2 linked regions of the Endozoicomonas gorgoniicola genome follow. The protein of the gene in region 2 interacts with the protein of the main gene of each other region in a pairwise test. Links are inferred from orthologs where the notes say so. Each region holds a gene or a part of one and is shown on either strand. Other genes may lie near its edges.

Region 1 (3,476 bases), 3.3 Mb from region 2 along the record:
CATTTTCCCACAGACATCAGCCTGTTAAACGATGCCTGTCGTAAGGCTATTGAGTTTGCGTCCACCCTGGCTGGCCAGTACCAGTTACCAGCGTGGCGTCAGCGGGAATACCTGAAAAAACAGCATCGAAAGCGCTATCACAAGGTGCGGAATCTGAAACATTCCGTTGCTGCCTGCGAGTTTAAACAGCGGTCACGTCAGCACGATATTGAAACGGCACACCTTGAATACATTAAGTACAGTCTCGACATTATCCGCAAGGCAGAAAGCACAGCTGCCCTGGTAGAAAAAAGCGCCCCCGATGAGTCTGCGCTGGAGAATCTCAAATACTACATTGCCCACAGTCGTCACCAGATTAATCTGATTTATCGTCGGGTGATCGAGCATCAGCAGATTCCTCACAGCGACAAGGTGTTCTCGATTTTTGAACCCCACACAGAATGGATCAGCAAGGGTAAAGCCGGAGTTCCTGTAGAGTTGGGGTTGCGGGTATGCGTACTGCAAGACCAGTTTGGCTTCACGCTGAATCACCATGTGATGCAAAAGCAGACAGACGATCAGGTTGCAGTGCCTATCGCAAAAGGAGCAAAACAACGCTTTCCCATGCTGAGCCAGGTCAGTTATGACAAAGGGTTCTGGAGCCCCGCCAACCTTGAGGAACTTGATGGCTTTCTGGAACGAACCATTCTGCCGAAGAAAGGCAGGCTTTCCGCAGAAGACAAAAAACGAGAGCACCACCTTGAGTTTACCCGGGCAAAAAGAAAGCATTCCGCCGTAGAGTCTGACATTAATGCTCTGGAAGCCAATGGCCTCGATAAATGTCCGGACAAGGGCATTGATGCCTTCAAGCGCTATGTTGCCCTTGCGGTTGTGGGTGGCAACCTGAAGCGCTTGGGCAGGATTTTACAAGAACGGGATTTTTAGCCCTACTGACAGCAGTCTTTTGCCGTCCGAAATTTGATCATGGGTGCATGAGGGTTCTGCACGTTCGTAAAATGGCAGTTTTGGCTATTTTGCAAGCACTTTGATCAAGAAGTGCCCTATAAGCGAGACTCTGATAATGCTTGCGGAGCAGTTCTACTGTTTGATGAATGTCAGTGACTCAATTTTCATAGGTTTTCTGACAGGCACTAATTAGTGCTTTAATTCAAAACACCAAATACAAATGATAAATATTATTGTTATCTTTCAACAAGATAGCATTGAAAAATAGTTTTTGACAGATGGTGATGTCACATCATACTTGATAAGCGTATGGGTAACCCTTTCCTATTTTTCCTCTAACGGATATCTATCATGACTGGTGACCAAACTGTTATCGAACACCTGAACAAGGCGTTGATGAATGAGCTGACAGCCATTAACCAGTATTACCTGCATTCCAGCATGCTGAAAAACTGGGGCGTTAAAAAGCTGGGCAAAGAAGTCTACAAAGAATCCATTGAAGAAATGTGGCATGCCGACTGGCTAATAGAACGAATATTATTTCTGGAAGGGATGCCGGACTTTAAAAATCTGGACAAACCCATTCTCTCTAATTCGGTTCAGGGCATTCTTGAGTCGGACATGCAACAGGAAAAGAAAGCCATACCGGTTTTAAAGGAAGGCATTAAGTACTGTGAGAAAGTTGGGGATTTTGGTTCAAGGCAACTGCTGGAAAAAATACTGACGGCTGAAGAGGAGCACATGGATAGCCTGGAAGTACACTTGCACCAGATCAAAATACTGGGTACAGAAAACTATCTGCTGTCGCAAAGTGCTGACGAATAACTCTGCCGCTCCCACTCAACAGGTTGGACTGCATCAACGAAACAGTCCAACCCCGGAGCAGTCTGTAAAGATTATTCGCTTTTGCCAGCCGCCTCGGAAATCAGTTTCTGCAGGTCGCCACTGTTATACATTTCAATCAGAATGTCACAGCCGCCAACCAGCTCACCACCTACCCACAACTGAGGGAAGGTTGGCCAGTTAGCGTATTTTGGCAGGTTAGCGCGAATTTCAGGGTTTGCCAGAATGTCTACAAAAGCAAACTGTTCACCACAGGCCATCAGTACCTGGACAGCCTTGGACGAAAAGCCGCACTGGGGCAGTTTAGGGGAGCCCTTCATATAAAGCAGAATGTTGTGAGTTTTGATTTGTTCCTGGAAGTCTTCGAGTTCAAATGCCATTAGAACAGCCTTTATTTTAATAGAAATAAGTCCGGAGCATCATAGCAAAGGTATAAGCCAGCGGTACACCGGGTATATAACATAAATTGCCGGTTTTAATGGTACTTTTGCACCATATAAAGTGCGTTATCCTAAGGCGCAAGCAGTGATTTCGGTTAAATAAGGTCAATATCTGTCACGGATGGAAAAATATGATTTGGCTTAAAAGGCACCTGTTCGATATCAGCGGTTTTGCTGACGCCAGATAATACCAGAACCGTCTCCAGCCCTGCCTGGAAACCTGCCAGAATATCGGTTTTCAGATTGTCGCCAATAATCAGGGTGCAGTCCGAATGAGTCTCCATCTGGTTCAGGGCCGCCCGGATAATCCAGGCGCTGGGCTTGCCGACATAAAATGGTTTTTTGCCAGTAATTCGCTCAATGGGGGCGCAGAGAGCGCCACAGGCTGGCGACATGTCCGGGCCATGGGTGTCAGGATTGGTGGCGATAAAACGGGCACCATCAACGACAAACCTGGCCGCCATATGAATCATGTTCCAGTTAAAATTGCGGGTCTCTCCGACGACCACAAAGTCCGGGTTGATATCAGTCATGGTGAAACCGGCTTTGTACAGTTCATGCATAAGAGCGCCTTCGCCAATGACAAAGGCTTTGTGGCCATCCTGGCGCTTCAGAAATTCAGCGGTGGCCATGGCGGAAGTAAAAAAGTGATGTTCAGGAATGTTGATGCCCACAGAGGCAAAGCGATTTTGCAAATCCTTTGGTGTTTGTGAGGGGTAGTTTGTCAGCATGAGCAGTGGGACATCGCGTTCCAGCAGCCTGTGGATAAATTGATCGGCTCCCGGCACAATCTGGTTATTATGGAGGATGACGCCGTCGATATCGCAAATCACACTTTTGGCTGTAGATGGAATTTCTGCTGTGGGCATCCTGATTCTCCGCTGCTCGTGTTGGACAAGGGGCATCAGTATAAGTCTCAGCCGAGGAAAATCCTATTTTCTAATTGATCACCCTGACGCTCCCCCCCCCTGTGTCAGCATAGTTAATGGGATGGTTAGCCTCTTCTTATTTTCAGTTAATGTAAGCAGGAAACAGGCAGATTAATCCTTCCCCCCCAGATGCCGCACCTTGGGAATACTGGCACGTAAGCCAGATATTCGCGTGTTATGTGCGGGATGAGTACTCATAAATTCGGGCGGGCTACCGCCACCCGCCGCTGACATTTTTTCCCAGAGCGTCACTGCGGCATGGGGGTCATAGCCAGCCCTTGCCATCAGCTCAAGGCCAATCAGGTCTGCCTCCACCTCA
Region 2 (3,558 bases):
CAGGAACTGGCCTTTATCCAGCGAATTAGTAACCGCTTTGGCAGTCTGATGATTAGTATTGTTATGCTGACGGCTGTGATGGCATTAATTACTGTGTTTTTCAGTGTCAGCAGTAATCTGTCTGAACGTCGCAGTGAGATAGATACCCTCAGAATGCTGGGAGCCCGCTCGTATCAGGTTATTGCTGTCGGGCTTCTCGAGCCAGTGTTGATTATTTTTCTGGCGACGGTGGTTGGCTTTCTACTGTTCCATATAGCGGCTTCTGGTGCTGAGTCACTGTTGCCGGAAGAGTGGAAGTTGTGGATGACTGATCGTCCGGTATCTTTTGGGGAAGTTAAATTTTTATTACTTATCCTTCTGACAGGATGCCTGATGGCCTTTGTTCAGGCATGGAAATCAGCAATCGAACCGGTTCGGCAGCCTTCGGAAAGGCGGTAACTAATACCAATCGACATCATAGGGGGGGCTGCAATGCAGTTCCCCCATGATTATCCCGTCGGATAGTAGCCTGCTGGTTATAAGCATGGTCAAAATCAATCTTGCCATCCTTCCTTAGATGATTCTGTCCTGATTACTTTTCCTATAGTCTCTCATTACTTATTACGCATTGACCAAATTAGAACAGGAATAAGAATGAATCTGGATGCGATCAACAGAGACCTGACTGCGCTATCACCTCAGGAGATCATTGCCTCGGCACTGGCTGATGCCAGAGCGCCCGTGCTGACCACCAACTTTGGTCCACATGAAGCCGCTATTCTGCACATGGTGACTCAGGTAAAACCTGAGATACCGGTGGTATGGATTGATTCGGGTTATGCTACCGGGGCCACCTATCGTTTTGCCAGACAGCTGATTGATCGACTGGGTCTGAATATCCGCATTTATCACCCTGAATACAGTCGTGCTTATCGCAGTGCTGTGATGGGAGGGGTTCCGGAAGTCGATACCCCCGAACACGATGAGTTTACCCGTCAGGTTAAGCTGGAGCCTTTTGCCAGGGCCATGGCGTCTGAAGCCCCGGATGTCTGGCTGACAGCCATTCGTAAAGATCAGACGGCTTTTCGGCAGGAACTGGAGGTGGCGTCGGAAACCCGGGACGGTTACCTGAGGATTGCCCCATTATTGAACTGGACAGAACTGGATGTTGAGGAGTATCTGGTTGAGCATGACCTGCCCATTGAAGAAGACTACTACGACCCCACCAAAGTAATGGGACACAGGGAGTGTGGTTTGCATACGTCGGTCAGTCGTCAGAATAAAGAGTGAGGATGTCTGACTTTCCCCTTCAGCGCGCCGTTGCTGCTTTTAATCACTCTGGGCCAGCGGCGTTTTTTATGGCAACTCTGTTCGCTTTCTTCTGTCACCACATAAAGGCGGGTCAAAGAACCGTCTGTTGCAATCAGCCCTTGAATAAACTGGTCTGGTTCCAGCATAAACCAGTGGCTTTTGCCTTCGGTGTCTTTTTCCATAAAGGCATCAACCACGATTTTTACCGGGCGTGGGCTGAATCGGTTCCAGGCTCCCTGCTGAATGGATTCCAGCCTTGCCCAGCCACCCTGAGGTGAACGACCGGACTGGTCTTCACGTCTGCCCCAGGGAACCAGCACGCTTTGCCCCTGTCGGGTCAGAACAGGTAATCTTGCCTTTGGATTGGGAAAGAAGGTTTTTACCGTCTGACCTTCATAATCAAACTGCACACCACCGCACATTTGACTGCTCCTTTCTCCTGGTGAGCCACTTCAGTGCTTGCTGCCTCCACGACAATCCGGTGTGTCTGGTGCCTGCTGCTGGCGTGACATCCATTCTTCTGGTGTGTAAGTGTGCAAAGCCAGGGCATGAATGCTGTTCTGCATTTCGTCGGTTAGCAGGCAGTAAACCATCTGGTGTCGTTTGACCGGCATTTTCTGGCAGAACTCACTGCTGACCAGAATGGCTTTGAAATGGGACTCCGAGCCCGGTGGCGTGTTGTGCAGATGACTCTCGTTAATCACTTCAATATGTTCCAGCGATAAAGACGACGATAGCTTGTCTTGAATGTGTTCGAGCATGCTCATACTTCATGTCCTATGCGGAGTAAAAACAGGTTATCAGGAATAAGGCAGAAGCAGAATGTCCATCTGAACCTGTTGTGTGTATTGTTTTATGAAATCCTGATAGCCGGAAATTATCAAGCGGCTGTCGGATAATTCTGAGGATGACCCGGATTTTTCCAGTATTGTCTCAGCCAGTATTGTTTCAGCCAGTATTGTCTCAAGCTGTTTCTTTCCCTGTAAACCACAACAAATCCGGACAGTAAAGTCAGGCTGTTGCTGCGCAAGTCTGCTCATCAGTGTCATACCATAAAGATTGTCTTCATGGTCTACCTGAAGGATCAGATGTACAGTCTTTGTGGTGGTTGCAGACGAAGCGTAGAGTCTGCGCAACAGGGGCAGAATGGGAGCAAGGCAGCCGTCCTGTACGACAATCAGGTTGTTTGATGACAAATTTTGATGAATTTTTGTTCCCCGTACATCACTGATACTGATTTTTTGACCAATTTGTGTACAATCATGAGCCCACTGGCTGAACTGACCATTGACTCTGCGCTGGATGTGGACGGTTAACTGTTTGTCCTCTTCTGCCAGCGAGGCAAGATAACAGGGACGCGCCAGTTCTTTGCTGTTGTTTGAACGGACTGAAAGCTGACTGGCTGAAGGTGGGGAATCCGTCGTCCACAGCGTAATCAGTTGCCCCGGCTCATAGTTAACAGGGTGTCGCGGTGCAATATCCAGGGCAACAAGCGTGGAAGTCAGTCTGGTTTTACCAGTGATAATGCCGGGAACTATATCTCTTCTTGCCAGAGATATTTCCATATCCTGTTCGGGCCTGCACAGGCAGGCCAGAAAGTAACCTTGCTGGATTTTATCGATGCTCAGTGATTGCTGGCTGCAGGCTGGAACATTTCCCTTTTCGACCTTCATCAGACAGGAATGACAGTAGCCTGACCGGCATGAATGGGGGACAGGCAGTCTGTGTGACAGCAATGTTTCCAGTAACGGCCTCTGTGAACTGGCTTGATAGGTGTGGCCTGCAAATGTAATTAAAGGCATGTTGTTTAAAATATGGCCCGTACGTATAAAAAATCTACACAGTTAGGTTATTTTACGGATAAATTAAGGGTTGGTCGAAAATATATTGTTATTGGTCAATGTTTTGGCCGGAAAATTGTTGATATTATGCGCTCAAAATTAGCGGTTAGTACATTGTTTAGTCGGTTTTGATTCGACAGACGGTGCTTTTTTGCCTTTTTTAAGGTGATAGCCGTAATTTTTTTGGAGAGATTACTGTTTCTTAAGAGTTGCTTGATGTTTTGCCGAAGCATCAAGAGGACGATCATAGGAGCTGGGGAGCTTTAATGACTGTTATTCGCGAAGAAGATTTGATTGAGAGCGTTGCTGATGCCCTGCAATTTATCTCCTATTATCATCCGATTGATTTTGTTCAGGCCGTGCATGAAGCATGGAAGAAGGAATCTTCCAAAGCGGCGAAAGACGCCATGGCGCAGATTCTGATTAA

What was found. The genes of interacting proteins can lie anywhere in the genome.
Region 1: the proteins of NX722_RS04290 (region 2) and grxD interact in binary tests that used the Escherichia coli proteins (3 or more experiments, as listed by UniProt). The link is inferred for Endozoicomonas gorgoniicola from one-to-one orthologs.

What each region holds. Positions count from the first base shown.
Region 1 is NZ_JAPFCC010000001.1:4,223,927-4,227,402, forward strand. Bases 506-3,283 are described here. They hold grxD (Grx4 family monothiol glutaredoxin), read right to left. Parts: upstream 2,169-3,283; coding sequence 1,842-2,168; downstream 506-1,841. Other genes in these bases: bfr (bacterioferritin), read left to right, coding at 1,297-1,770; NX722_RS19190 (HAD-IIA family hydrolase), read right to left, coding at 2,324-3,097; NX722_RS19195 (M48 family metalloprotease), read right to left, coding at 3,269-3,283. Outside these bases: more of NX722_RS19195, read right to left, coding at 3,284-3,476. UniProt on the Escherichia coli protein: Monothiol glutaredoxin involved in the biogenesis of iron-sulfur clusters.
Region 2 is NZ_JAPFCC010000001.1:917,426-920,983, forward strand. What follows is about bases 398-3,257. They hold NX722_RS04290 (BolA family protein), read right to left. Parts: upstream 2,052-3,257; coding sequence 1,743-2,051; downstream 398-1,742. Other genes in these bases: NX722_RS04275 (ABC transporter permease), read left to right, coding at 398-438; NX722_RS04280 (phosphoadenosine phosphosulfate reductase domain-containing protein), read left to right, coding at 634-1,269; NX722_RS04285 (hypothetical protein), read right to left, coding at 1,254-1,712; NX722_RS04295 (2Fe-2S iron-sulfur cluster-binding protein), read right to left, coding at 2,091-3,092. Outside these bases: more of NX722_RS04275, read left to right, coding at 1-397; NX722_RS04300 (fumarate hydratase), read left to right, coding at 3,398-3,558. UniProt on the Escherichia coli protein: Transcriptional regulator that plays an important role in general stress response. Has many effects on cell morphology, cell growth and cell division. Acts by regulating the transcription of many genes, including dacA (PBP-5), dacC (PBP-6), ampC and mreB.